2 linked regions of the Minwuia thermotolerans genome follow. The protein of the gene in region 1 interacts with the protein of each later gene in a pairwise test. Links are inferred from orthologs where the notes say so. Each region holds a gene or a part of one and is shown in the gene's direction. Other genes may lie near its edges. The genes, in order: CWC60_RS06115 and gltA.

Region 1 (14,055 bases):
AGGAAGCGGCCGGTCTTCTCCGCCAGGTAGATCAGGATCGCGCCCGATTCCATCAGGTGCCAGGGCGCGCCTTCGGGGCCGTCATTGTCGACGATGGCGGGCATGCGGTTGTTGGGGCTGATCTTCAGGAAATCCGGCTCGAACTGCTCGCCCGCGCCGATATTCACCGGGACCATGCGGTAGTCCAGCCCGCATTCCTCCAGCATGATGGAGATCTTCCAGCCGTTCGGCGTCGGCCAGTAGTAGAGATCGATCATATGCTTCCGTCCCGCATGCACTGTCCTTTGCCCGCGCTTCGTGATATGGCGCGATCCGCCCGCCAAGTGAACTGAAGAACCGGAGACCGTCAACATGGCTATCGACCGCGATGCACTGATCGACGCGCTGGAGCGCATGGGCGACGCCGATGACGCGGCCGCCGCCGCCGCGGCGCGCGAGGCGCAGTCGATGCTGGAGGCGGCCGACCTGGGCTGGGACGAGATCATCGACCCGAACCTGGGCCAGCAGGCCGAGGCCGCGCCGAAGCTCGACATCGGCGAGGACGACAGGTCTGTTCTCAAGGCCATCGACGCCCTGCTGGCGCGTCCCGGCCTTTACGAAGGCACCGCCGAGGACCTGCGCGAACACCGCGAGGAACTGGAGCGCGGCGAACTCGACCCCGAAGACCGCCGATACATCCTGACCCTCTACGAACGCGTCGCCTGACGCTCGCGGTTCAGGCCGCCGAGATCTGCGCCGGACGGCGCAGGTCTTCCGCGAGGCCCCGCCCCATGAGATCGATGAAGTTGTCGCAGTAGAACCGCTCGACCGCACGCGCCGGCGTGTCGGCCAGCGAGTCGCCGAACCGCTTGAGCGGGTTCCGGCCGCCCTCGATATGCGGGAAGTCGGAGGAGAACATCGTCACCTCCTCGCCCGCATTGGCGATGATCCAGCTCACATCCTCGTGCGGATAGGGCGCGGCGCGGAACTGCCGGCGCACGATCTCGGAGGGCTTCGCGCTCAGCTTCTGCAGCCGCTCCTCGTTGCGGATGAAGGCGTGCGCGGCCGAATCCATCGCCCGCATCCAGCCCGGCACCCAGTTCGCGCCCAGCTCGATCGCGCCCCATTTCAGGGCGGGGAAACGGTCGAAGACGCCGTCGAAGATCAGCGTCGCGCCGGTCTGCATCACCGCCTCCGGGATCGGCATGTAGCTGACGGAGGTGAAGTTGTCGTCGCCGCCGTGGAAGTCCTTGACCGGCGGCAGGCCGTTCTCCTTGTAGGCCGGGTTCAGCTTCTGCTCGCCGCCGACATGGAACAGGACCGGCAGGCCGGCTTCCTGGGCCATGGCCCACAGCGGGTCCAGGCCGACATGGCTGGGGCTATGGTTCTGCGGGCACTTGGAGGGCACCATCAGGCCCTTCGCGCCCAGTTCGATCGCCTCGGCCATGCAGGCGCGGGCGCGCTCGAATTCCTCCAGCGGGATATAGGCCGTCGGCAGCAGCCGGCGGTCGACGGAACAGAAGTCCGTCATCATCCGGTTGTGGGCGCGGGCGGCGGCGTAGCAGAGCTCCATGTCGCCCGATTGGTCGAGCTCGAAATTGCCGAGGCAGAAGGTGGTGAAGACGAGCTGACTGGCGAAGCCCATGTAGTCCAGCGCCTCGCCGCGGTCGTCACGGATGAAGGCGCCGTGGGCGTCGTAATTCTTGCGCAGCATCACGTTCTCGTTGGCAGCGGCGCGGAACTCGGGGTCGGCATGATTCGCCTTCGCGGCCTCGACCGCCGCCTCCTGCTGGGCCTTGCGCCTCAGATAGCCCGGCGTCGCGTGCAAGCGCGCCCTGAGGCGCTCTTCCAGGTACGGGTCCAGGCAATCCGCCGTCTCCATCAGGTGGCTGTCGGCATCGTGGATGATGCGGCCTTCGGCATATGGCATGGCGTCTCTCCCCGTGGCGGCGGCGCCCGGAAGCCGGGCCGGCCGCTGATACTGTTCCGCAGTTTCCCCGAGACGACCGGCAGCGGTCAACTGACCGACGGCACCGTGATCCAGGTGGCGAAGGCGCTGGCGACGACACGATCGTCGGGGCCGAGCACCGCGGAGCCCGCATAGGCCTTGCGGCCCTCCATCCCTTCGCGCCAGGCCAGCACGGTGCACCGGTCCCCGGCTCTCACCCGGCCGGTCACCTCGCCGACGATACGGCCGAGCAGCATGCTGCCGCCGGTCTCGCCGTGCCAGGCATGGGCGCCGGGGCAGTCCAGCGCCGCGAAGACGTAGCGCTCCAGGATGAAGCCGTCTTCGTCGGCCATGTTCGCATGCGGGTCCCACCTGGCGGCGGCGAGGTCCCGCCCCGCCACGGGCGAGGCGAAAACGCGCAGCCCTTCGCCCGGGGCGTTGTCCACGCCGCAGACAAAGCAGTGCGGGATGGGGCTGTTCCGTGCGCCCGGATAATGAGGTAGCGCCGCCTCGATCTCCGCGTCCGTCGGTTTCTCGGGAACCCGCAGCGAGAAACGGCCCGGCCGCACCGAACCGATCAACTGGTCTTCGCGGCGCAGGTCGAACCCTTGGTCGGCCCCGACAAGGTCCAGCGGCGTCTCCAGCGGCGGCGGCGCGCGCAACGTGATCTCCGCCGGCCCGTCGATCAGCTCCGCCAGCAGGCCCGCGATATAGCCGCCATTGGCCGATTTCGACGGCCCACGGAATCGCTTCTGAATGACGATCTGCTGCATGTTTCAGCCCTCCCCGCTCTCGTCCCGAATCCCCCAGCGCCCTAACTTGCGTCAGAATGGAGCGAATTCAAACGGAGCCCGCCGCATGTCCGACCTGCACGCCGACCGCAGCAAGACCGTCATCATCGACACCAACCAGATGGACTGGCAGGCGAGTCCCGCGCCCGGCGTGTGGCGCAAGCGCCTGGAACTGATCGGCGATACCGAAAAGGGCATGGTCACTTCGGTCGTGCGCTTCGATCCCGGCTGCGGCTTCCCGGAACACGATCACCCCTTCGGCGAGGAGGTGCTGGTGCTGGACGGCGTCTTCGCGGACGAATTCGGCGAATATCCAGCCGGAACGATGACCCTGTTGCCCACCGGCACACGCCACCGCCCCTGGACCGAGAACGGCTGCACGCTGTTCGTGAAGCTCTGCCAGTACGCCGGGACCGACCGGCCCACCCGCCGCATCGACACCAGCGATCCGGCTGGCTGGCGGCCGACATGGGCCGGCAGGGAGGTCTTCGACCTGTTCGACGAGCCCGGCCATGCAGAACGCATCTACCTGTCAAGACTTGCGCCGGGCGCGGAAGCGCCGCATCACACCCATGAGGGCGGGGAGGAAGTCTTCGTGGTGTCGGGCGAGCTGGCCGACGAGAACGGCCGCTACCGTGCCGGAACGTGGATGCGGCTTCCGGACGGATCGAGCCATCGGCCACGGTCGGACGGCGGCTGCCTGCTCTATGTCAAGACCGGCCACTTGGGGAGGGGCGCATGAACGCGGAACTGATCTATTTTACCGACCTGAAGAGTCCCTTCGCCTATCTGGTGATGGACGATCTGCTCGCGCTGGAGGAGCGCTACGGCGTCACCTTCCGCTGGGTCCACTTCACCCTGCACATCCCCGAATTCCTGGGTGCGGTGGAAACCCGCTCCGAAAACGAATGGCGCAAGGTGAAATACGCCTACATGGACGCACGCCGGCTGGCCAACCGCAAGGGGCTGACGGTGCTGGGGCCGAAGAAGATCTTCGATTCCCGTCCCGCCGGAATCGGGCTGACCTACGCCGAGGAACAGGGGCTGCTGCACGCCTATGCGCGGCGCACCTTCGAGAAGTTCTTCCACCGCGAACTGGATCCCGGCGTGGTCGAGGAGGTGAAGGCGGTGCTGGCGGAAGTCGGCGCGGACACCGCCGGCTTCGACGACTGGTACACGGGCGAGGGCGCCGAGCGTCACGAGCGCGAAAGACAGCTGGCCATCGACATGGGCGTGTTCGGGGTGCCAACCTTCGCCATCGACGGGGAGCTGTTCTGGGGCGGCGACCGTCTCTGGATGGTCGAGGAGCGGCTGCAGCAGTTGGCAGCCTAGATCAATCCTCGGTTGGATTGAATCGCCCGTAGAGCTTCGGTGTCATGCCCGCCCCCGTGCGGGCATCCGGCTAGGATCATCGACTTGCGGCGAAGCCGCTCCGGACCCCCGCACAGAGGCGGGGGGTGACACGCCGGGTGAGTGGCGGTTCAATCAAATAGCGGAACGCTATAGACCTTTCCACGAAGGGGACCACGGCCTACTTGCCGCCGCCTGCGGTCGCGCGCGGATCCTTGATGCCGAGCTCCGCCACGGCCTCCAGCCAGTCTTCCTCGAAATAGGCCTTGTCGGCGCAGTCGCGGTTGTAGGCGTCGATGGCCTCGTTCAGCCGTTTCCGACGGTCCGTGAGGTTGGGTACGAACTTCTCGTTGTAGCGGTCGATCATATCCGCATGGCGGTCGACGCGGCGGTTGTACTCGGCCACCGCCTCCGGATCGGTGCCGTCGATCTGCTTGCGGCGGCGGTCGAGGTCTTCGCCGAGATCGGCGATCTTCTGACGGAAATCGACGAGCGTATCCTCGTAGTCGGCGACCCTGGTCTCCATGTCGGCGATCGCGATGTCGCTCTTCAGACAGGCCCGGATATCCTCCGGCTTCAGCGTGTTCTCGTCATAGACCTTGATGACCTCCGGAGCCGGGTTCGCATCCGCCGCCGGTTGCTCTTCGTCCTTCTGGTTCTGGGCCATTGCCGGCAGTGCCAGCAGCAGCCCGATCGCGCCAGCGAGCAGATATCGGTTCATGACGCCCTCCGTTCGGTTGGTGACATGCGGCTTCTCGCCCCGAATTGTGACCGCAATGCGCTGCGCCGCAGGATAGCGAAGGCGGCGCGGCGTTTCACCTGCGCCAGCGGGTCATTCGATCGCCCGCATCGCGGCGGCGATCTCGGCCTCCATGGGCCGCCCGCTTTCCACCAGGCCGCGGGCCAGCGCCTCGCGGTCGGCGGCGGACTTGTTCTGGCTCAGCTTCGCCTTGCCTTCCATGCGCGCGATGGGAATGCGGAAGGGCACGATCCCCTTCACCATCGCGCTGCGGAACTTCTCGGGCAGGCCGCCATAGGACCAGGGCCCGCTGCCCTCGTAGCGCGCCGACAGCCGCTCCATCAGACGGTCGCGTTCGACCGCATCATCGATGATCTCCGGCCGGCCTTGGCAATGCACGGCGGTGTAGTTCCAGGTCGGCACGGCGGGGCCGTCACCGGGATACCAGGTCGGCGAGACATAGGCGTGGGGACCGGCGAAGATGCAGAGGGCGTCGGCTTCGCCGAAATCGCGCCACTGCGGGTTGGCGCGCGCCATATGGGCGTAGAGCACGCCCCGCTCCCCTTCGCCGCGATCCAGCACGAAGGGCAGATGGCTGGCCTCGGGCGCGCCGCCAGCGGCCGTCACCAGCAGCCCGAACTCGTTGGCTTCGATGATGTCGTGACAGGCTGCCCTGTCCTCGACGGCGAAATGCGCGGGCGTGTACATCGTGCTTCTCCCCCCGGCGGACGGACCCTATCGGCTCAGGTCGCCCCAGCTGCTGACATTGTCGACCCGGATGACGATCAGCGGCCGCGTCTCCAGGTCCATGCTCTGGTACTGCACATAGCGTGCGCGGAGAAGCTCGATCGCACCGGCGCGGTCCGCCGCCCTCTCCCAGATCGCCGCAGCGCCCCGCAGCATGACCCAGCCGAGCCCGGACCAGTCCGGATCGTAGCGGTCGACCATCAGGCAGACGCGCGGGTTGTCGGCGATGTTGCGCAGCCGCTTCAGCCGGCGGATATCACCCCCCTTCGGCTTCTCGTCGATGGGGATGAATATTTCCGCCGCCTCCAGCGCGAAACAGACCGGCATGACATGCGGCGCGGCTCCGGCGTCCGCCGTGCCCAGATGCCCCAGCGGCCGGCGCAGTACGAATTCCCGCTCCTCCTTCGAGATCATGTCGCAACCAATGCCTTTTGACCCGGGCGGCAGGCCCGCTATCTTCGGCCCCGAAGATAGTGCGCATGGGGAGGATGTCATGGATTTCGGCTTCGCCTGGTTCACCCGCGGGCCGATGGCCAACGCCGAGGGGCTGAAGACCCTCGCGGCGGCCGGCGAGCGGCTCGGCTACAGCTACATGCTGGTGCCCGATCACGTCGTCATCCCGACGCAGATCGACAGTACCTATCCCTACAGTCCCGACGGCTCCTTCCCCGGCACCGCGACGGGCGAATGCATGGACCAGCTCACGGCCATCGCCTTCGCCATGGCCGCGACCACGAAGCTGCGGATGCTGACATCGGTGATGGTGGTGCCGCATCGTCCGGCGCTGCTGACGGCGAAGATCATCGCGACCATCGATCAGCTCTCCAACGGCCGTATCACCATCGGCTGCGGCGCCGGCTGGATGGAGGAGGAGTTCGAAGCCCTGCAGGTCCCGCCCTATGACGAGCGCGGCGCGGTGACCGACGAGTATCTCGAGGTCTTCCGCACCGTCTGGACCAGCGAGCAGGCGAGTTTCCACGGCAAGTACGTGCGCTTCGACAATGTGGGCACCCGCCCCCTGCCCGTGCAGAAGCCGCATCCGCCGCTATGGATCGGCGGCGAGAGCGCGCCGGCGCTGAAGCGCGTGGTCAGCCATGGCGACGGCTGGTACCCGATCGGCAACAATCCGAAATTCCCGCTGGACACCCATGCCCGGATCGCGAAGCGGCTGGAACGGCTGAAGGGCTTCGCCGATGAGGCCGGCCGCGACATGTCGACCATCGACCTCGCCTACTGGAGCCACTGGAACACCATCGGCGAGGAAGTGAAGAACAAGGACGGCGAACGGATGATCCTGACCGGCTCGGCGGCGACCGTCGCGGAGGATGTGGCGCGCCTGAAGGAGGCCGGCTTCAATCACCTGATGCTCAACCTGGCCGCCCGCGACGCCGCGAACAGCATCGGACGGATGGAGCAGTTCATGGCCGACGTGGTCGCGAAGGCCTGATGACCGACATTCCGGAGGGCTTTCGCCCTGCAAGAATCCCTGCGCCGTTCGTCGAGGCCAACGGCCCGCTCTACTGGCGCGACCTGGACGGCGGACTGTCGCTCGGCTTCCGCGTCGAGCGCCGCCACACCAATGCCGCCGGCAACCTGCATGGCGGCATGCTGATGACCATGGTCGACATGCAGCTCAACTGCGCGCTGAACTACCAGCTGGATACGGCGCAGTTCATCCCGACTGTCGCCGCCAACATCGACTTTCTGGCGCCCGCCAATATCGGCGACTGGGTCGAGGGCCGCACGGAGATCCTGCGTCGCGGCGGACGCACGGTCTTCGCCGACTGCCGCATCCGGCGCGGCGACGGGGAGCTGCTGGCCCGCGCCAACGGAATCTTCAAGCTGGGCGGCAGCGAATACGGCACATTCGATCCCAGGGCGGCATTTTCATGAGCGAAACCGAAGCGACAACCATACCCGAGGGCTTCAAGCCCTTCGGCGTCCGTGACGGCCTGTTCGGCCTGGTCGGACCGATTTACGGCCGCGTCGTCGACGGTCAGGCCAGTCTCGGCTTCCGCGTCGAACGCAAGCATCTCAATCCGGTCGGCACCTGCCACGGCGGCATGCTGGCGACCCTTGTCGACGTGCAGATCGGCTTCGGCGCGGCTGTCGCGAACGGCCAGCGCCGCTTCTATCCCACCGTCAATCTCACCTGCGACTTCGTGGCGCCGGCGAAACTCGGCCAATGGGTACAGGGCCGCACGGAACTGGTCCGGGCCACCCCGCGCATGGTCTTCTGCAACGCCTGGCTGGAGGCGGACGGTGAAATCGTGCTGCGCGCCAACGGAATCATGAAGGTGCCGAAGGACGGCGACAGCCGCTATTCTTTCATACCCGGGAACGAGGCGGGATAAGCCTCCCCGGCACGGCGTTTCGGGAAGGGCGGGCTGACAGTGAGCGGCAAGAGAACCCTGTTGATCGTCAATCCGGGCGGCGGCGACGCGGCCGACGCGGGCCGCAGGGCCTGCCGGACGCTCGAAACGGGGGGCGACAGGGTCGATTTTCACCTGCCCGAAGACCCGGCGGAGATCTCCGACCTGATCCGCAGCCTGGGTCCCGCTTCGGACCGCATCGTTCTCGGCGGCGGCGACGGCACGTTCAGCCATTCCGCGGAAGCATTGCTGGATGCGGGACGTCCCTTCGGCATCCTGCCGCTCGGCACCGCCAACGATCTGGCGCGCACCTTCGCCATTCCCCACGAGCCCGAGCGCGCGGCCAGGGTGGTGCTGCGCGGCGGTCTGCGGCGCATCGACCTTGGCATTGTAAACGGCCGGCCCTTCTTCAATGTCGCCAGCCTGGGTTTCAGCGTAAAGGTCGCGAACTACCATACCGGCGAGCGCAAGAAGCGCCTCAAACTGCTGAGCTATCCGCTGAGCTGGCTCGACGCCCAGCGGGACATGAAACCGTTCGAGGCCCGGATCACGTGGAACGGCGACACCAAGAAGACGAAATCGACCATGATCGCCGTCGGCAATGGCGTCCATTACGGCGGCGGCCTCACCATCGCCGACGATGCCGCCATCGATGACGGCTGGCTGGACGTCTACTACGTCAAACCGCTCGGACCATGGGGCATGCTCAAACTGCTGCCCTATCTGAAGTTCGGCGCCCTGAAGCGGCGTCAGGACGTCCGCACCCTCCGCGCCGCCGCCGTGCGCGTCGAGACGACGCCGACGCAGGAGATCAATGTCGACGGCGACGTGATCGCCGAAACGCCCGCCGATTTCTCCGTGCTGCCGAAAGCCTTGGAGGTTTTCGTTCCCGCTACTAAATGACCAGTATGGAGACCGGAGAATACGGGCATGGAACTGATCCGCAGTGACGAAGTCGTCGCCATCAACGAGGTGATCGTCGAGGCCCGGGATGGCGTCGCCCGGCTGAGGGCCGCCGCCGATGGGCTCGACACCGACCGGGCGCGGCGCGTCCTGGCCGAAGCGGACAGGATCGACGCTCTCGCCGAGAACCTCGCTGACGTCGTGCGCAGCAAGGACGACTTTCCCCACGCCCCCCACGACGAGACCGTGATGATCGAACAGGCGATCGCGCGCCTGCAGGCGCTGTTCGTCGACGATGGCGAGGAGGTGCTGAAGGAAGTCGCCGGCCGGGTCGACGAGAACCTGCGCGACACCGTCGCCCGCGTGCGGCATCAGGTGGGCGACACCGCCGCGCTGAAGGCGATGGACGACCTGCGCATCCGTATCTGATCAGCCTTCCTGCAGGTGACGGGCGAAGAAGGCGCTGACGTCGTCCGCCGCCGCCCGGATCTGTTCCAGCACATCCTGTCGGCGCTGTTCCGCGCCGCGGCCCAGCAGGGTTTCCGCGAACGCCGCGAGCCGCGCGACTTCGGTGGCGCCGATGCCGCGCGCCGCGCCCTTCAGCCCGTGCGCCGCGTCCCGCCACTGATGGCTGTCCTCCGCACGGGCCATCTGACCGGCATAGCGTTCGCAGGACTCGGCGAAAAGCGCCGCCAGCTCCCGTTCCAGGGCCGCGTCACCGTCCGTGTAGGTGGCGAGATGGGTGAGATCGACTGGCGGTGCGGAGGTGACGCTGTCCTGGCCCCGCGCCGCGGCGCGGCGGACCGCCTCCGCCAGGGCCCTGGCGTCGACCGGCTTGGCGAGCCATTCGGCGATCGGCGCATCGCCCCACTCGGTGCGGCCGAGACCGGCCGAGGAAAGCCCGATCGAGACCGGCCCGTCGGCGCCGGCGCGGCGGGCGACCTCGTCGCCGCGCAAGCCCGGCATCTCGAAGTCGAGAACCACAAGGTCGAAACGCAGCGCTGCCATGGCCGAGACCGCCTCGGCGCCGTCCCCGACCGCCGTGGTGTCATGGCCCAGTTCTTCCAGGATGCGGACGATCTGGGTGCGCGCCGCAGGATTGTCGTCAGCGACGAGAATCGACAGGCGTTCCGGCGCGTCCACGCTGCACCTCGAGGTTGAATGGCCGCTGGGCCGAAGCGCCGATTATGCCCCGCCGCCGCGGCCTGTCACAAGGCGCGCGGCCAGCCAGTCGCCGAGATCGGCCATGACCTGGTCGCGGTTGATCTCGTTGAGCATCTCGTGCCGGCCGCCCTCGTAGAGTTTCAGCGTCACGTCCGACATGCCGTGGCCGGCGTAGATGGCCTGCAGGCGGCGGACGCCCCGGCCCATGTCGCCGATCGGATCCCGGTCGCCGGAGGCGATCAGCAACGGAAGATTCTTCGGAATCCGGCCGACATTGCCCTTCGCCGTCAGCTTCGGCAGCGCGTCCAGCAGCGCGATCCAGCTCGCCGTCGTGGCGATGAAGCCGCACCGGGGATCGGCGACATAGGCGTCCACCTCGTCCCGGTCCCGGCTCAGCCATTCCAGTTTCGTGGGACCGTCCGCCGCAAAGGCCTTGTTGTTGGCGTCGAAGGCGAGGCCATGAATCAGCAGGCTGCGGCCGCGCCGGCCGAGCCGGAGCCGTTCCATGCGCGCGATCAGCCGCCCCGCGCCCGCGATCGGCGGCGGCGGGCCGTTGGAGCCCGACAGAACCACGGCGTCGACCTTCTCCGGCCAGCGCCACATGCCCATCTGCGCCAGGAAGGAGCCCATGGAATGGGCGAAGAGGCCCAGCTTCAGCCCGTCATGCTCCGCCCGCCACGCATCCATGCCGCGGCCGAGATCGTCCGCCATGAGATGGAAGCCGTCACGGTCGGCGATGTGCCCCGGTTCGGCATCGCCCGCGACGCTGCGCCCGTGGCCGCGGTGGTCGTGGCCGGCGACCGAGAAGCCCAGTCCGTTCAGGCGCCGGGCGAAGCGGTCATAGCGGCCGACATGCTCGGCCAGACCGTGCGCGATGTAGACGAGGCCGCGCGGTTCGGGGATGTCCCAGCGCAGCCCGCCCAGCCGCACGCCGTCCGCCGCTGTTACCTGCCAGTCCGCCATCGCCCCGCCCTCCTACAGATCGAGATCGCCCTTCATCAGCCGCTGCACGATGGTCCGCCGCAGGATCTCGTTGGTGCCGTCGGCGACGTTGATGATCCTGAGATTGTGCCAGGCCTCCGACAGACCGACCTCGTTGGTGAACCCCATGGCGCCGTGGGTCTGCATCGCGCGGTCGACCGCCTTGACTCCGATCTCCACGGAAAAGGCCTTGGTCATCGACAGTTCCTTCACCGCCGGCGCACCGGAGTCCAGCAGTTTCGCGGCGTTGAGGCCCATCAGATGGGCGGCGTGCAGCTCCATCGCCGAACTCGCCAGCGGGAAGGTCACGCCCTGATACTCGGAGATGGTCTTGCCGAAGGACTCGCGCGCCTGGCTGTACTCGATCGCCAGTTCCAGCGCCCAGCGGCCGGTACCGACCGCGCGGGCCGAGTTGTAGACCCGACCCAGGGAGACGCCGTAGAGCGCGGTGGCGAAACCTTCGTGCAATTCGCCGACGAGCTGCCATGGCTCGACGCGCAAACCCTCGAAGCGAAGCTCCGCTTCGTCGCCGCCGATCTGACCGAACATCTTGACGATCCGCTGCACCTCGAAGCCGGGCGCGTCCGTGGGGACGAGAAAGGCGGAGATGCCGCCCTTCTTCGCTTTCGCCCGCTCCGGGTCCGTCACCGCGAAGACGATGCAGTAGTCGGCGACCGGCGAGTTCGTCGTCCAGATCTTGCGGCCCTCGATCACCCAGCCGTCGCCGTCCGGCGTCGCGCGGGTTCGGATCATGGAAGCGTCGGAGCCGGCGCCGGGCTCGGAGAGACCGAAGCACATGCCCGCGCGCCCCGACATCAGCGGCTCCAGGATATCTTCCCGCGCCCGGTCGGTGACCTTTTCCAGCAATCGGCTGGGGCCGAAGGCCCAGTGACTGATGGCATATACCATCAGCCAGTTGTGCGGCCCGCACATGTGAAAAAGCGCTTCCCAGCCGGCGTAATAGGCCTGCATGCCGAGACCGCCGCCGCCCAGGGCTTCGGGGACGCACATCTGGTAATAGCCGGCTTCCGAGGCGGCCATCCGCACTTCGCGGATCAGTTCGACCACCTCCGGTGCGATGCGGCCGTCGTCGGCATATTTGCGGCGGCCGTCCTCCAGCAGCCCCCGGTGCTTCTCGTGGCGAGTCAGCACCTCCTTGCGCGCGAAGGCCTTCAGGCCCTCGACGACGTCTCTCACCTCGTCGGGCAGTTCGAATGCGACAGCGGCCAAGTCTTCCTCCCCAGTACGTCATGCTCCCGCGGCCATTCTGGACGCCGGAGCGGCCCGGGTTAAGCCTTCTTCTCGCGGGGCGCGCCGCGCGCCGGATCAGAGGAAATTGAGCAGGCTCATGGAGCGCATCTGGGCGATCATGCGCAGGCTGGCCTCCAGAGCCACCTGCTGCTGATTGAGCTTCGCGGCGACCTTGGCCAGATCGACGTCCTCCTCGTTGGCGAGGATGTCGGTCAGCGCGATCTGCTGATCCTCCAGACGCCCCTGGACGTCGTCCAGGGCCTTCATGTTGAGGCCGTTCTCCGTCGCCGCGGTCTGCAGGCCGGTGACCGCGGTAGAGATGTTGTCCAGTTCGTCGGCGATGAAGTCGATCTCGTTCTCGGAGAGCTGGCCGGCCAGGGCGTCCGCCGGCGCGAAGCCGGCCGCGCCCGCCGGCAGGGTGCCGGAATCGAACATCAGGATGCGCTGCATGGAATGCAGCAGATCGCCGGCGACCTGGGAGGCGGTGACGCCGATCTCGATGGTGGTGCGCTCGTCGACGCGGGCCGTGAGCGCCTCGCCGCTATCGGCGAAGAACTGCCCGCCCGGCGGCTCCGCGACCGCGAGGATCCCGGCTTCGTCGGTGACCAGCAGAGGCGGCTGATCGGAGGTCGTCCCGCCGAACAGGAAGCGGCCCTCGAAGCGGGTGTTGAGCACCGCCGCGGCGCGTTCCAGCAAACCGCTGACCGTGGAGCCCAAGCCGGTGCCGTCGCCCAGACCCCGGGCCTTCTGCAGCGCGTCGCGAAGCTCCCCCCCGATCGATTCCAGCTCGACAAGCGCGGAATCGAAGGCCGAGAGCCGGCCCTTCAGCGCCTGGTTGGAGGTCTGGAAGCCCTCGATCTGGGTCAGCAGCGAGCGGCTGTTGACGATGTTGGCCGACTGGGCGCCGAAGCCCTCGGTGTCGTTGTAGCGCTTGCCGGTGGAGACCTGCTCCTGGCTGCGGCTGAGCTCCACCTGCTGGCGCAGCATCTGCTGTACCAGCAGGTCGTTCTGGCTGAAGGTTCCAATCCGCATCAGATGTTCACTCCAATCAGATCTGCAACAGCATGTCGAACAGCTCGTTCGTCGTCGAGATGACGCGCGAGGCGGCGTTGAACGCTGTCTGCAGCTGGATCAGCTGAGCCATTTCCTCATCCATGTTGACGCCCGAGATTTCCGCGACCTTGAGCTTCAGCTCTTCCATCAGGGCTTCGCGGTCCTCGGCTCGGATGGTGATGTCCTGCGCAGCCTGCCCGGCCCGGCCCATCAGTTCGGCCCCGATTTCGGAAAGCGTCGCGTTCATCGCCGGCAGACGGCCTGCGCCCGAGAAGGCGTCGGTGGCCGAGGTCAGTCCCTGCAGGGCCACGGCCCCGGCGTTGTCGCCGACCGCGACCGCCGGTGTGCCCGCGGCGTTGATTTCCGCCAGGGCGAGGGCAGACGGGCTGGCGGCGATGTCGCTGCGAACGGCGAAGCCGGCGGCCATAGAGGCCTGCGGTCCCGAACCGAGGCCGAAGAAGTCGGAAACCGAACGGGACGAGGCGCCGCGCTGGGTGTTGTCTGCGGTCAGTTCCAGACGGAAATCCGAGAAGCCACCGGCCGGGGTCATGGTGAGCTGGCCTGCACCGTCGATGCCGAAGGTCGCGGCGCCCGCGAAGTCGGTATTGAGCTGGGTGAGCAGGTCGTTGACCGTGCCGCCGACCGCGCCGAAATCGATCGCGGTCGACAACGGCCGTTCGTTGCGTGGTCCGACCATGGCGAAGGTCGCTTCGCCGGTGAAGCCGTGCGCCGAACCGGCGGCGAGCCCGGTCTGGAAATGCGGCCCCGTCGGCGTAC
Region 2 (14,251 bases), on another replicon or contig:
CCTACAACCTCGTCCACTTCCTGGGCGAGCTCGGCGCGCACATCGCCGTGCGCCGCAACGACGTGCTGAGTGTTGCCGAAGCGCTGGAAATGAAGCCGGAGGCCATCGTGCTGTCACCCGGTCCGGGCCGGCCCGACAGCGCCGGCATTTCGCTGGAACTCGTCGCCTCGGCGCCGCCCGAGCTGCCGATCCTCGGCGTCTGCCTGGGCCACCAGACCATCGGGGAGGTCTTCGGCGGCCGGATCATTCGCGCCGAGATCCTGATGCACGGCAAGACTTCGACCATCACCCATCGCGGCGAGGACGTATTCGCCGGCCTGCCGCAGGGATTCACCGCCACGCGCTACCACTCCCTCGTGGTCGACCGGGACGGCTTCCCCGAAGCCCTGGAAATCACCGCGGAAACCGAAGATGGCGCGATCATGGGCCTGCGCCACCGTGAACGGCCCGTCTACGGCGTCCAGTTCCACCCCGAGAGCATCGCCTCGGAGCACGGCCACGCCCTGCTCGACAACTTCCTGAAGCTGGCGGGTCTGAAGCAATGAACGAGATGGAAACCTTCAAGGCCCTGATAGGGCGCGTCGCCGAAGGCGAGAAGCTGCCGGTCGAGGACGCCCGGACGGCGTTCGACATCATGATGTCGGGCGATGCCACGCCTTCGCAGATGGGCGCCTTCCTGATGGCGCTGCGCGTCCGCGGCGAGACGGTCGAGGAGATCACCGGCGGCGCCTTGGCGATGCGCGCCAAGGCCGACAAGATCCCGGCTCCGGCGGATGCGATCGACACCTGCGGTACGGGCGGCGACGCCAAGGGCACCTGGAACGTCTCGACCGCCACGGCCTTCGTCCTCGCCGCACACGACATTCCCGTCGCCAAGCACGGCAACCGGGCGCTATCGTCGAAGACCGGCACCGCCGACGTGCTGACGGCGCTTGGCGTCAACATCGACTGCCCCTTTTCCCTGATCCAGAAGGCGCTGAAGGAAGCCGGCATCGGCTTTCTGATGGCCCCGCGCCATCACGGCGCGATGCGGCATGTCGGGCCGACGCGCGTCGAACTCGGCACGCGCACGATCTTCAACCTGCTGGGGCCGCTTTCGAACCCGGCCGGCGCGAAACGCCAGCTCATGGGCGTGTTCGCCCGGAAGTGGGTCGAACCGCTGGCTCATGTGCAGATGAAGCTGGGCGCCGAAAAGGTCTGGGTCGTGCACGGCTCCGACGGCATGGACGAACTGACCACCACCGGTCCCTCCACTGTCGCCGAACTGGCGGATGGCAGGGTCAGCGTCTTCGAGGTCAATCCCGCGGACGCCGGCCTGCCCGTCGCGCGCCCGGAAGATCTGAAGGGTGGCGGCCCGGAGGAGAACGCCCGGGCGCTGCAGGCCGTGCTGAACGGGGCGAAGAACGCCTTCCGCGACATCGTCGTGCTCAACGCCGCGGCTGGGCTGATCGTCGCCGGCAAGGCCGGTTCCCTCAAGGAAGGCGCCGAAATGGCCGCGGCGTCGCTGGATGGCGGTTCGGCCGCCGCCCGGCTGGCGCAGCTGGTCAAGATTTCCAACGAGGCCGCCTGACCATGTCCGGGACGGTACTCGACAGAATCTGCGCGGACAAGCTGGAACATGTCGCCCGCTGCAAGGCCGAGCGTCCGCTGAAGCGGGTCGAGGCCGCGGCGAAGGCGCAGCCGGCGCCGCGCGGGTTCCTGCAGGCCCTGCGCGCGCATCAGGACGCCGGCCGCTACGGCCTGATCGCCGAAATCAAGAAGGCCTCACCCTCCAAGGGTCTGATCCGGGCGGACTTCGACCCGCCCGCGCTGGCGCGGGCCTATCGCGCCGGCGGTGCAAGCTGTCTGTCCGTGCTGACCGACGCGCCCTATTTCCAGGGTGCCGACAGCTATCTCACCGCGGCCCGCACCGCCGTCGACCTGCCTGTTCTTCGCAAGGACTTCATGCTGGATGTCTATCAGATCGCCGAGTCGCGGGCGCTCGGCGCCGACTGCGTGCTGCTGATCATGGCGGCGCTGGAAAACGGCCAGGCCCGGGAGCTCGAAGATGCCGCGATCGGGTATGGCATGGACGTGCTGGTCGAGGTCCACGACATCGAGGAACTCGAGCGCGCCAAATCTCATCTGAAAAGTGAATTGATCGGTATAAACAACCGAAATCTCAAGACTCTAGATGTCGATCTGGCGACCACGGAGGCCTGCGCCGCCGCCCTGCCCGCGGGTTGCCTGGCGGTCAGCGAAAGCGGGCTGAACACCCGCGCCGACCTGGACAGGATGGCCGCCGCCGGCTGCCGCAGCTTCCTGATCGGGGAGAGTCTGATGCGCCAGGAGGATGTCGCTGGCGCCACACGCGCCCTGATCGGCGAACCTGCGATGCGGGCCGCGGGCTGAGATGGCCGGCTTCACCCATTTCGACGACAAGGGTGCGGCCCGGATGGTCGACGTGGGCGCCAAGGACGAGACGAAGCGCACCGCCGTGGCGGAGGCCCGGGTCCTCGTCTCCGCGGAGACCCTCGCCCTGATCGTCGAGGGCCGCGCGAAGAAGGGCGACGTGCTGGGCGTGGCGCGGCTGGCCGGGATCATGGGCGCGAAGAAGACACCGGACCTGATCCCGCTGTGCCACCCGCTGTCGCTGAACAGCGTCGAGGTCGATCTCGCGACAGAGCACGACCCGCCCGCCATTCTCATCCGCGCGACCTGCAAGGTCACCGGCAAGACCGGGGTCGAGATGGAGGCGCTGACCGCCGCCTCGGTCGCGGCGCTGACCGTCTATGACATGTGCAAGGCGGTGCAGCGCGACATGGTCATCACCGGGGTCCGGCTGATCTCCAAGGAAGGCGGCAAGTCCGGCCGGTTCGGGGCCGAATGATTCCCGTCGCGGAAGCGCGCGGCCGCATCCTGGCCGCGCTGTCGCCGACACCCCTGGAATGGGTCGGGCTGGAGCGCGCCAGCGGCCGGGTGCTGGCCGAGCCGGTACTGGCGCGGCGCACCCAGCCGCCCGCCGACATGTCGGCGATGGATGGATACGCAGTCCGCGCCGCCGATACCGGAAATGGCCAGCCGCTGAGGCAGATCGGCGAATCCGCGGCCGGTCACGGTTTCGACGGATCGATCGGCCCGGGCGAGACGGTGCGCATCTTCACCGGCGCGCCCCTGCCCGAAGGCGCCGACGCCATCCTGATCCAGGAAGATGCGGAAGCCGACGGCGACACCATCCGGCCGAAGGCGGCCGTCGCCCCCGGAACATATGTCCGCCCGGCCGGCCTCGACTTCCGCGAAGGCGATGCCGGCATGGCGGCCGGCCAGGAAATCGGGCCGCGCAACATCGGCCTGCTGGCCGCCATGAACGCGCCCTGGGTGCCCGTGCGGCGGCGCCCGCGCATCGCGCTGCTCTCCACGGGCGATGAGCTCGTGCGCCCTGGCGAGGCGCCGGGGCCTGACCAGATCATCTCGTCCAATGCGCTCTCCGTCGGCGCGCTGGTGGCGAAGGCCGGCGGCGAACCGGTCGATATCGGCATCGCGCCCGACCGGCCCGATGCTCTCGCGGAGGCCGGACGCCGGGCGGGCGGCTGCGACATGCTGGTGACGCTGGGCGGCGCGTCGGTCGGCGAGCACGACCTCGTGCAGGAGGTGCTGGGCGGCAAGGGCCTGGACATCGACTTCTGGCGCATCGCCATGCGGCCGGGCAAACCGCTGATGTTCGGCCGCTTCGGCGATGTGCCTCTGCTCGGTCTGCCGGGCAATCCCGTCTCGGCGCTGGTCTGCGGCGTGATCTTCCTGCGCCCCGCCATCCGCGCCATGCTGGGCGCCGAAGACACCGTGCCGCCGCTCCGCCGCGGGCGTCTTGGCCGGGACCTGCCCGCCAACGACCGCCGCGAAGACTATCTGCGCAGCATCGCCGTCTCCGCGGACGACGGTCCGCCGATGGTCACGCCGTTCGAGCGCCAGGATTCCTCGATGCTGTCGGTCATGTCGCGCGCCAACGCCCTGGCAGTAAGACCGCCGCACGCACCCGCCATGGCGGCCGGCGAGCCGATCGACTACATCACGCTCGATCACCTCGCCTGATGAGGGAACATTGACGGAATCGAGGAACTTACGTAGAACATAACAGGATTCGTTTTCGAGCGGTCAGGAGGCCGACGCCCATGCTCACACGCAAGCAACACCAGCTCCTGCTCTATGTTCACGACTATCTGAAGGACAATGGCGTCTGTCCTTCGTTCGACGAGATGAAGGACGCGCTGGACCTCAGGTCGAAGTCCGGCATCCACCGGCTGATCACGGCGCTCGAGGAGCGCGGCTTCATCCGCCGCCTGCCGCACCGGGCGCGGGCGCTGGAGATCCTGAAGCTGCCGGATTCGGCGACGCCCGAGGGCCGCCAGAGGATACAGGAGCCGAAGGTCGGCGCATTCCAGCCCCAGGTCGTGGCGAGCCAGCCGCTGCCCGCCCGGGCGACCCCCGCCCCCGCGGCCGGCGAGAGCGCCACCCTGCCCCTCTACGGCCGGATCGCCGCCGGCACGCCGATCGAGGCGCTGCGCGACCAGTCCAACTACATCGACGTTCCCGGCCACGTGCTGGGCCGGGGCGAACACTACGCCCTGGAAGTGGCCGGCGATTCCATGATCAACGCCGGCATCCTGGACGGCGACACCGTCGTGATCGAGCGCTGCGACACCGCCGAGAACGGCGCCATCGTCGTGGCCCTGATCGACGGCGAGGAAGTGACGCTGAAGCGCCTGCGCCGCCGCGGCAACGCCATCGCGCTGGAAGCCGAGAACCCGGCCTACGAGACCCGCATCTACCGCCCCGACCAGGTGCGCATTCAGGGCCGGCTGACCGCCCTCTTCCGCCAGTACTGATCCTTCGCCGGCACCGGATCCCTGATCCAGGCCCGCCGGCCGCGGACCGCGTTCACCGACCTGGCCGAAGGGCCGGCGCGGGCATCGAACCAGAGCGCATGCGCGCCATCGCGCCAGATGTCGAAACGGTCGATGACGATCCGGGCCGACGGGCAGCGCCCGAAGACCGGCACCAGGCTGATCACCACGTCGGCCCGCGTACAGTCCTCGGCCACGGCGCGCTGATGCACGGGCAGGGCGATCATCCAGCCATCCGCACGCCAGATGCAGCCCGCATCGTCGCAGCGCATGCGCCCGTCGGGACTGGACAGCCGCGCAGGCCACGGAAGCGACCCCGCCAGTCCGTCGCGCGCCAGCCACTGATCCGCCGTGAACTTCTCCCGCCGCGCCGAGGAGAGCATGACCCCGCCGGTCTCGGTGCGCACCGCGACAAGCCGGGCGTCCGAATCCACGCGGATCAGCGGCCGCTCGGCCAGGTGCGGCGAGGCCAGTCCGATCGCGATCCCGCCGAGCCCGAGCACGCGCCAGGCGCGCGCCCACAGGCAAAGCCAGAGCCCGCCCACGGCCACGGCGGTCAGCCCCCAGACCGGCATGGCCGGCACCAGACGGACTGCGCCGGGCAGCGCCGCGACCCAGTGCGCGACCGTCAGCACGGCATCGATGCCCTGTCCCATCAGCCACAGCAGCGGTCCGTCGAGCCCGACGGGCATCGCCAGCGCCGCCAGGGTCCCCGTGGGCATGACCCAGAATGCGACCAAAGGAATCCCTGCCAGATTGCCCAGCACGCCGTAGTCGGCGAAACGGTTGAAATGGTAGATCGCGAACGGTCCGGTCGCAGCCCCGGCGATCAGCGTGGTAAGCGCGACGCCGGCCAGATAGCCGACGATGCGGCGGAGCGGTCCTCTCTCCCCGCCCGAACGGCGCCAGCGGTCGCCATAGCGCTCGTAGGCGGCGACCAGCGCGGTGACGGCGGCGAAGGACATCTGGAAGCCGGGTTCGACCAGCGCTTCGGGCGACAGCGCGAGGATCAGCATCGCTGCCAGAGCCACGGTTCTGAGCGAGATCGCGCGCCGGTCCGCCAGCACCGCAAGCATGACGAGCGCGACCATGACGAAGGCGCGGACGGTCGGCACCGAGCCGCCGGTGAGCACGAGATAGCCCGCGCCGCCGGCGATCGCGGTCAGCGCCGCCCATTTCTTGATCGGCCGGCGCAACGCAAGCGGCGGATGCAGAGCCAGCAGCGCGCGCAGACCGAAGAAGAGAAATCCGGTCACCAGACCCATGTGCAGGCCCGAGATCGCCAGCAGATGCGCCAGCCCGGCATCGCGCAGCGCCTGCTCCTCCGCCTCCCCGATCCGGCTGCGGTCCCCGGTGATCAGGGCTGCCGCGACGCCCCCCGCGGCCCCGCCGATGGCGCCGGCGATGCGGGAGGCCATGCGGTCCCTGAGCCGGCTCAGCCAGCCGCTCCCTTCGCCGGGCCGGACGATTTCGGCCGCGCCGAGCGCATAGCCGTAGCCGCCGAGACCACGATAGAAGGCGTAGCGCTGGAAATCGAAGGCGCCCGGTTCGGCCGGCGGCGAGGGCGGCCCGGCGAAGGCAAGCATCGTGACCGTGTCGCCGGCGCGGATGGCCTCCGCACCGCTGCGGACGGAAATCCGCACCTTGTGCGGCAGATCCTCGGCCCGAAGCCGGCCGAAGCGATCCGGCGCGAGGACCAGTCGCGCCGCGTCGGGCCGGCGCTCCACCGCCAGCACCTCCCCCGCCAGTTCCGTCGGCCCGACTTCCGCCGGCAGAATGGGCGCACGCACAGCCTCCGTCCGCAGCGCCGCCGCCGCGAGGCCCAGAACCGCGAGCAGGCAGGCAAGCGCCGGCAGCCGGACCGGCGTGGCCCGCAACTGGACCGTGGCGAACATCGCCAGCACTGCGAGAAACGCCAGCCAGGGCAGCGCCGGTTCGAAGGGGAGCGCGAAATAGACGGCGATGCCGCCGCCGAAGAGGACGGGCACGAAGTTGAACAGCCGCCCCCGCTCCGCCTCCAGGGCCGCAGCAAGAGCGCCGGCCGGATCGCGCAACAGGCGGGCCGCCGCCGCGCCAAGCCGTCTCGTCAGTCCTGCGGGGATATGATACATCCACGCCCTCCCGAAGCGATGCTACGTCAATCCCGATCATCAGGAGAAGTCATCCATGCCCAAGGACGGCGTCGTCACACGTTTCGCGCCCTCGCCGACCGGCTTCCTGCACATCGGCGGCGCACGCACCGCCCTGTTCAACTGGCTCTACGCCCGCCACCACGGCGGCCGCTTCCTGCTTCGCATCGAGGACACGGACCGCAAACGCTCCACGGACACGGCGATCGAGGCCATCTTCGACGGCCTGAACTGGCTCGGCCTGGAGGCCGACGAGGAACCCGTTTTTCAGTTCGCACGCCAGCAGCGTCACGCCGAGATCGTCGAACAGCTGCTGGATCGCGGCGAAGCCTATCGCTGCTACGCCAGCCCCGAGGAGCTGCAGGCCATGCGCGACACCCAGCGCGCCGCGGGACAGCCGGTGCGCTATGACGGGCGCTGGCGGGACCGCGACCCGGCGGACGCGCCGAAGGATGTTCTGCCCGCGATCCGCCTGAAGGCCCCGCGGACCGGCGAGACGATCATCGAGGATCTGGTCCAGGGCCAGGTCTCGTTTCAGAATGAACAGCTCGACGACATGGTCCTGCTGCGCGCCGACGGCACGCCGACCTACATGCTTTCGGTCGTGGTGGACGATCACGACATGGATATCACCCACATCATCCGCGGCGACGATCACCTGGTGAACGCGGCGCGACAGAGCCTGATCTTCCGCGCGCTTGGCTGGAGGCCGCCGAAATTCGCCCATATCCCGCTGATCCACGGACCGGACGGGGCCAAGCTCTCCAAGCGCCATGGCGCACTCGGCGTCGATGCCTACCGTGACATGGGCTTCCTGCCCGAGGCCATGCGCAACTATCTGGTGCGTCTCGGCTGGGCCCATGGGGACGACGAGATATTCTCCACCGAGCAGGCCATCGAATGGTTCGACCTGGACCATGTGGGCCGCAGCGCCGCGCGCTTCGATTTCCAGAAGCTGGAGCACCTGAACGGCCACTATCTGCGCCAGGCTGACGACGGTCGGCTGGTCGGACTGGTCTGCGAGATGCTGGCGCGCAAGGGCCAGGATGTCGACGCCGATGGACGCGCCCGCCTGCTTGCCATCATGCCTTCGCTGAAGGAACGCGCAAGGACAGTCGCCGAACTCGCTGAAAGCGCCGGCTTTCTTTTCGCCGAGCGGCCGATCGCGACAAACGAAAAGGCGGCCAGGCTGCTCTCCGGCGAGGCGCCAGAGATCCTGGCGGGCGTACGCGACAGTCTCGCCGCGCTGGAGGACTGGAACGCCGCGGCCGCCGAGGCCGCGGTACGCGATTATGCCGAGACCAACGAACTGAAACTCGGCAAGGTGGCGCAGCCGCTGCGCGCGGCGCTGACCGGCTCCAACGTCTCACCGGGCATCTTCGATGTGCTCGTCGCGCTGGGCCGGGAGGAGTCGCTCGCGCGCATAGGTGATCGCATCTGACGCAGGGTCCGCGAGATTTTCTCGCGCGGCGCTTGGGCTATAATGCCCATATAAGGGTCAAGGGAATTCCGCGGCGACCGAGCCGCCCAACGAACAACAGGATGGGGGTCCACGATGAGTGAAGCCAAAACCAACGGAAAGGCCGCGATCTCGGTCGGCAAGAAGGCCAAGCTGGACGTCGACGTCCTCTCCGGGACGGTCGGTCCGGATGTCATCGACATCCGCAAGCTCTACGGCGAAACCGGCTACTTCACCTACGACCCCGGTTTTACGGCGACTGCGAGCTGCCAGTCCGCGATCTCCTACATCGACGGCGACAAGGGTGTGCTGCTGCATCGTGGCTACCCGATCGACGAGCTGGCGGAGCACTCCGACTACATGGAAGTCTGCTATCTGCTGCTGAACGGTGAGCTGCCGACCGCGGAGCAGAAGGCCGGATTCGTCGACACGGTCACCCGGCACACCATGCTGCACGACCAGATGAACTACTTCTTCCGCGGCTTCCGACGCGACGCCCATCCGATGGCGATCATGGTCGGCGTGGTCGGCGCGATGAGCGCATTCTATCATGACTCCACCGACGTCGACGATCCGCACCAGCGCATGGTGGCGTCGTACCGGCTGGTGGCGAAGATGCCGACCATCGCAGCCTGGGCCTACAAGTATTCCATCGGCCAGCCCTTCATCTATCCGAAGAACGACCTGTCCTATTCCGAGCGTTTCCTGGACATGATGTTCGCCGTCCCGGCCGAGAGCTATCGGGTCGATCCGGTTCTGGCGAAGGCGATGGACCGCATCCTGATCCTGCACGCTGACCACGAGCAGAACGCCTCGACCTCGACGGTGCGCCTGGCCGGATCCTCGGGAGCCAACCCCTTCGCCTGCATCGCCGCCGGCATCGCCAGCCTCTGGGGCCCCGCCCACGGCGGCGCCAACGAGGCGGTGCTGCGCATGCTCAACGAGATCGGCACCGTCGATCGCGTCGACGAGTGCGTCAAGCGCGCCAAGGACAAGGATGACCCCTTCCGTCTGATGGGCTTCGGTCACCGCGTCTACAAGAACTACGATCCGCGCGCGAAAGTCATGCAGCAGACCTGCCATGAGGTCCTCGACCAGTTGGGCATCAAGGACGATCCGCTGCTCGAGATCGCCATGAAGCTGGAGAAGGTGGCGCTGGAAGACGACTACTTCGTCGACAAGAAGCTCTACCCGAACGTGGATTTCTATTCCGGCATCATCCTGAAGGCGATGGGTTTCCCGATGGAGATGTTCACCGTTCTCTTCGCCCTGGCCCGCACGGTCGGCTGGGTCGCCCAGTGGAACGAGATGATCCAGGATCCCCACCAGAAGATCGGCCGTCCGCGCCAGCTCTATACCGGCCCGGCGCAGCATCCCTACGTGCCGATCCACAAGCGCGACTGAGGCATGAACCATGCGGCGGGAACAGAATCAGTCGCGTAATTCCACCGTCCCGCGGTTTCGCGGGAACGGGTTCCCGCGGCCCGGGCCGGCCATCGGCCGGCTCGCCGTGCTGCCGAAGCGGCCCGCCAACGACAACGTGCCGCCCTGGCGGGCCGGCGTTGGATTCCGGCTGATTCTGCTTGCTGCGGCGGTCGCCGCAGCCGCGGCCTGCGCCGCGTTTCTCGGCTAGACCGGTCCTCGGTTGAATTGAATCGCCAGTGGAGCTTCGGTGTCATGCCCGCCTTGTGTGGGCATCCGGCCAGGATCATCGACTTGCGGCAAAGCCGCTCCGGACCCCCGCACGGTGGCGGGGGTGACACGCCGAACAAGTGGCGGTCCGATCGAACAATGGACTGATCTAGGCCGCCTTGCGCTCGATCAGCTCGATCTTGTAGCCGTCCGGATCCTCGATGAAGGCGATGACCGATCCGCCGTGTTTCATGGGGCCCGGCGGGCGCGGAATGGGAACGCCTTCCTTTTCCAGCTCGTCGCAGGTGCCGTAGATGTCCGGCACCCCGATCGCGAGATGGCCGAAACCGTCCCCCAGGTCATAGTTGTCCGTCTGACCCCAGTTGTGGGTCAGCTCGATGACCGTGCTGTCGGCCTCGTCGCCATAGCCGACGAACGCCAGCGTGAACTCACCGGTCGGGAAATCCTTCTTTCGCAGCAGGTTCATCCCCAGCAGGCGGGTGTAGAAGTCCAGCGAGCGGTCGAGATCCTTCACCCGGATCATGGTGTGCAGCAGACGAGCGTCCTTCATGCGTCCTTCTCCCTGTTCGTTTCGGCCAGGTTCAATACCACGCGCGCCGCCTTGTCCGAAGGCCAGAGGGCGCCGGGCTTCAGCATCATGGCGACCGTCCGCCCGGCCTCGATCTGGGCGTCGCGGGCGACCGGATCGGTCATGATCCGCTGCAGCGCGCCGGCGATGGCCCCGGCGGTGCAGTTCCCCTGAATCAGCTCGGGCACGACAGGCTTGTCCATCAGGATGTTGACCAGGCTGGCGTAGGGTATGCGGATCAGCCGCCGCGCCAGGGCCGCGGTCAGCGCGTTCATGCGGTACGCGACGACCGCCGGCGTCCCGGCCAGAGCCAGTTCCAGCGCGACGGTGCCCGAAGCTGCGAGGGCACTGTCGGCGGCATGGAAGCAGTCCATCTTCCCGGCCTGCCCGAGGACGGTGTACGGCAGTGGCTGGCGGGCGAGCATGCGGTCGACCTCCGCCTGGAGGTGCGGCAGCGTCGGCGCCAGCACGTGGGCGGCCGGGACCCGCTCGGCGAGACGGCGCAAGGCGTCCACGAAGACCGGCCCCAGCCGCCGGACCTCGCCCCGCCGGCTGCCAAACAGCACCGCCAGCGCTGGCACATGAGGGGACAGTCCCTGCGCCGCCCGGAAAGCCCGCATGTCTCCCTGATAGGCGTTCTCCGCCTCCACCGCGGGATGGCCGACGAAGGTGGCCGCCAGACCCTCCTTCTCGAACAAGGGCGGCTCAAAGGGCAGCAGCGTCAGCAGATGATCGTAGAGCGCCGCCGTGGTCACGGCCCGCTTCGGGCGGTAGGCCCAGACCGACGGCGCGACATAGTGAATCCGGATGGTATCGAGATCCTGTAACCGCCGGGCCAGACGCTTGTTGAACCCCGGCGAATCGATGGTCAGCAGCACATGTGGCCGCTTCGCCCGCGCGAAGGCCTCGGTCTCCCGCAGCCGGCGCAGGATCGCCGGCGCCCGCGGCAGGATTTCGAACAATCCCATCACCGAGAGTTCATCCATCGGAAAGAGCGACTCCAGCCCGGCCGCCGCCATGGCGTCGCCGCCGACGCCGACGATCTCGACGCGCTCCCCGGCCAGTTTCTTCAGTGATCGCATCAGGTGGGCGCCCAGAACGTCGCCCGACGGCTCGCCGGCCACCAGCATGATGCGGATGGGGAGCATCTCAGGTCCTTCCGGCGCGGGCGACCCCGGTGATGAACAGGCCCTCGGCATCGGCCCGCGCCAGCGTCGCCACGCGGTCGATCACCATGGCGGCGCCCGCCTCCACGGCGATGCCGTTCAGACCCGCGGCGGCGGCCCGCGCCACTGTCTCCACGCCGATGGTCGGCAGATCGACCCGGTGATCCTGTCCCGGTTTGGTGAGCTTGACCAGTACGCCCCCGGCGCCCTCGCCCAGGCCGCCGCAGCGCTCCAGCATGCGGTCGGTGCCCTCGGCGGCCTCCACGGCCAGCACCAGCCCGTCGCGCACCACAGCGCCCTGGCCGACGTCGAGCGCGCCCAGCGCGTCGACGACCGCCATCCCCTTCTCAATGTCCGCCAGATCCTGCTCGCCAGGAGCAACCCGGCCCATGGGCCCCGCGCCCGCCAGGACGTCGCCAGCGATTTCGTGCGCTCCCATGACCCGGAAGCCCTTCTTGTCAAAGAAGTCCACCAGCACCTGAAGCAGGGCGTCGTCGCCCTTCCTGGCCGCTGCCAGGACCTTCGGCAGCAGACCGATGCCGGCCATGTCCGGCCGCAGCTTGCTGAAATCCGGCCGTGCGACCTTGCCCACCATGCAGACGCTGTCGCAATCGTTCGCCTTCAGCGCTTCGAGGGTGCCGCCGACCTTGTCGAAGCGGATAAAACGATGGGGAAAGCGCGCCAGCAGGGCGGGATCCGTAGTTTCCTCGAAGGCCAGCACGAAAACCTCCATCCCGGCGGCGACGGCTGCATCGGCCACATTGCCGGGCACCTCTCCGCCGCCGGCGATCAGTCCGAGGCGCCTAGGCGACATCCCGCGCCGGGGTGCAGAGGCCGCGCGAGGAACTGCCGCGGATGAATTCGAGGATCTCGCCGACGCCCGCCTCGTTGGCGAACAGCTTCTCGGCGTCGGCCACCTTCTCCTCCATCGTACCTTCCGGCGCGAACAGGAAGCGGTAGGCGCGACGGAGCGTGTGGATCTCCTCGCGGCTGAAATTGCGGCGCTTCAACCCGACGAGATTGAGGCCGTCCAGGGTCGCCAGATTGCCGCGCGCCAGGCCATAGGGGATGACGTCCGTGCCCAGCGCCGAAGCGCCGCCGATCATCGCGTGACGTCCGATCTTCACGAACTGATGCACCGCGGTCATGCCGCCGATGATGGCCCAGTCGTCGACCTCGACATGGCCACCGAGGGTCACGTTATTGACCAGAATGCAGTTGTCGCCGATCAGGCAGTCATGCGCGATATGGGCGCCGATCATCACCAGGCAGTTGTCCCCGACCCGCGTCACCAGACCGCCCGCTTCGGTGCCGGGATTCATGGTGACATGCTCGCGGATGGTGCAGTTCGCACCGATCTCCAGCGAGGACTCCTCGCCGTGATACTTCTGGTCCTGGGGCTCGTGGCCGATGGAGGCGAAGGGGAAGACGCGGCTGCCCGGCCCGATGCGGGTACGCCCCGCCACGGCGACATGGGAAGCCAGCCGGACGCCGTCCCCCAGTTCGATATCGCCATCGACGACGCAGAACGGCCCGATGCGGACGCCCTCGCCGAGCCGCACATTGTCGGCGACGAAAGCGCTGGGGTGAACCTCGGCGGCCATCTCAGCCATCATCCTGAATCATGGCGGCGAATTCGGCTTCGGCGGCGAGATGTTCGCCGACATAGGCCTCGCCCTTCATCTTCCAGATCAGCGTCCCCCGCCCGCGCAGCTTCCGGACATGAATCATCAGCTGGTCGCCGGGGATCACGGGACGGCGGAAACGGCATTCGTCGATGGTCATGAAATAGACCACCTTGCCCTCCATCCTGGTGCCCAGGGTCTGCGCGAACAGCACCGCCGAGGTCTGGGCCATCGCTTCGATGATCAGCACGCCCGGCATGACCGGCTGGGTTGGAAAATGGCCGGTGAAATGGGGTTCGTTGACGGTGACGTTCTTGATGCCGACAGCGCTCACGTCCGGCACGATGTCGATCACACGGTCGACCATCAGCATCGGATAGCGATGCGGAATCATCTCCATGATCCGCGTCACCTCGACGGGCCCGACGGCGGTCTTCTCCGCTTCAGTCATCAGTCCGACCCCTTCTTCGAAACCAGGCGGCGCAGCGCGGCGATCTGCCGCCAGAAGTCCCTTGCCGGTATCGCCGGCTGACCGATCACCGCGGCGCCGTCCGGCACATCGTTCATCACGCCCGACTTCGCGCCGATCTGCACCTGGTCGCCGACGCGCACATGGCCCGCCAGCGCCGACTGGCCGCCCATCTGGACGAACCGGCCGATCCTGGCCGAACCGGCAATGCCGACCTGGCCGACCAGAATCGACCCGTCGCCAATCTCGACGTTGTGGGCGATCTGCACAAGATTGTCGATCCACACGTTCCGGCCGAGCAC

Evidence for each region.
Region 2: the proteins of CWC60_RS06115 (region 1) and gltA interact in binary tests that used the Escherichia coli proteins (3 or more experiments, as listed by UniProt). The link is inferred for Minwuia thermotolerans from one-to-one orthologs.

What each region holds. Positions count from the first base shown.
Region 1 is NZ_PIGG01000026.1:90,058-104,112, reverse strand. The notes cover bases 7,116-9,888. They hold CWC60_RS06115 (lipid kinase), read left to right. Parts: upstream 7,116-7,947; coding sequence 7,948-8,829; downstream 8,830-9,888. Other genes in these bases: CWC60_RS06105 (response regulator), read right to left, coding at 9,259-9,888; CWC60_RS06110 (hypothetical protein), read left to right, coding at 8,857-9,258; CWC60_RS06120 (PaaI family thioesterase), read left to right, coding at 7,444-7,908; CWC60_RS06125 (PaaI family thioesterase), read left to right, coding at 7,116-7,447. Also shown: CWC60_RS06175 (glutathione S-transferase family protein), read right to left, coding at 1-257; CWC60_RS06170 (hypothetical protein), read left to right, coding at 352-705; CWC60_RS06165 (amidohydrolase family protein), read right to left, coding at 716-1,909; CWC60_RS06160 (hypothetical protein), read right to left, coding at 1,996-2,700; CWC60_RS06155 (cupin domain-containing protein), read left to right, coding at 2,786-3,460; CWC60_RS06150 (2-hydroxychromene-2-carboxylate isomerase), read left to right, coding at 3,457-4,050; CWC60_RS06145 (hypothetical protein), read right to left, coding at 4,250-4,789; CWC60_RS06140 (FMN-binding negative transcriptional regulator), read right to left, coding at 4,901-5,515; CWC60_RS06135 (TIGR03668 family PPOX class F420-dependent oxidoreductase), read right to left, coding at 5,543-5,968; CWC60_RS06130 (LLM class F420-dependent oxidoreductase), read left to right, coding at 6,048-7,001; more of CWC60_RS06125, read left to right, coding at 7,001-7,115; more of CWC60_RS06105, read right to left, coding at 9,889-9,972; CWC60_RS06100 (alpha/beta fold hydrolase), read right to left, coding at 10,015-10,956; CWC60_RS06095 (acyl-CoA dehydrogenase family protein), read right to left, coding at 10,969-12,204; CWC60_RS06090 (flagellin), read right to left, coding at 12,301-13,257; flagellar hook-associated protein FlgK, read right to left, coding at 13,274-14,055. UniProt on the Escherichia coli protein: In vitro phosphorylates phosphatidylglycerol but not diacylglycerol; the in vivo substrate is unknown.
Region 2 is NZ_PIGG01000031.1:141,448-155,698, forward strand. What follows is about bases 7,750-10,718. They hold gltA (citrate synthase), read left to right. Parts: upstream 7,750-8,564; coding sequence 8,565-9,872; downstream 9,873-10,718. Other genes in these bases: gltX (glutamate--tRNA ligase), read left to right, coding at 7,750-8,450; CWC60_RS08585 (hypothetical protein), read left to right, coding at 9,883-10,101; gloA (lactoylglutathione lyase), read right to left, coding at 10,270-10,671; lpxB (lipid-A-disaccharide synthase), read right to left, coding at 10,668-10,718. Outside these bases: CWC60_RS08540 (anthranilate synthase component II), read left to right, coding at 1-545; trpD (anthranilate phosphoribosyltransferase), read left to right, coding at 551-1,570; indole-3-glycerol phosphate synthase TrpC, read left to right, coding at 1,573-2,391; cyclic pyranopterin monophosphate synthase MoaC, read left to right, coding at 2,393-2,869; CWC60_RS08560 (molybdopterin molybdotransferase MoeA), read left to right, coding at 2,866-4,068; transcriptional repressor LexA, read left to right, coding at 4,149-4,862; CWC60_RS08570 (ComEC/Rec2 family competence protein), read right to left, coding at 4,826-6,991; more of gltX, read left to right, coding at 7,047-7,749; more of lpxB, read right to left, coding at 10,719-11,837; CWC60_RS08600 (LpxI family protein), read right to left, coding at 11,839-12,669; lpxA (acyl-ACP--UDP-N-acetylglucosamine O-acyltransferase), read right to left, coding at 12,659-13,459; 3-hydroxyacyl-ACP dehydratase FabZ, read right to left, coding at 13,461-13,931; lpxD (UDP-3-O-(3-hydroxymyristoyl)glucosamine N-acyltransferase), read right to left, coding at 13,931-14,251.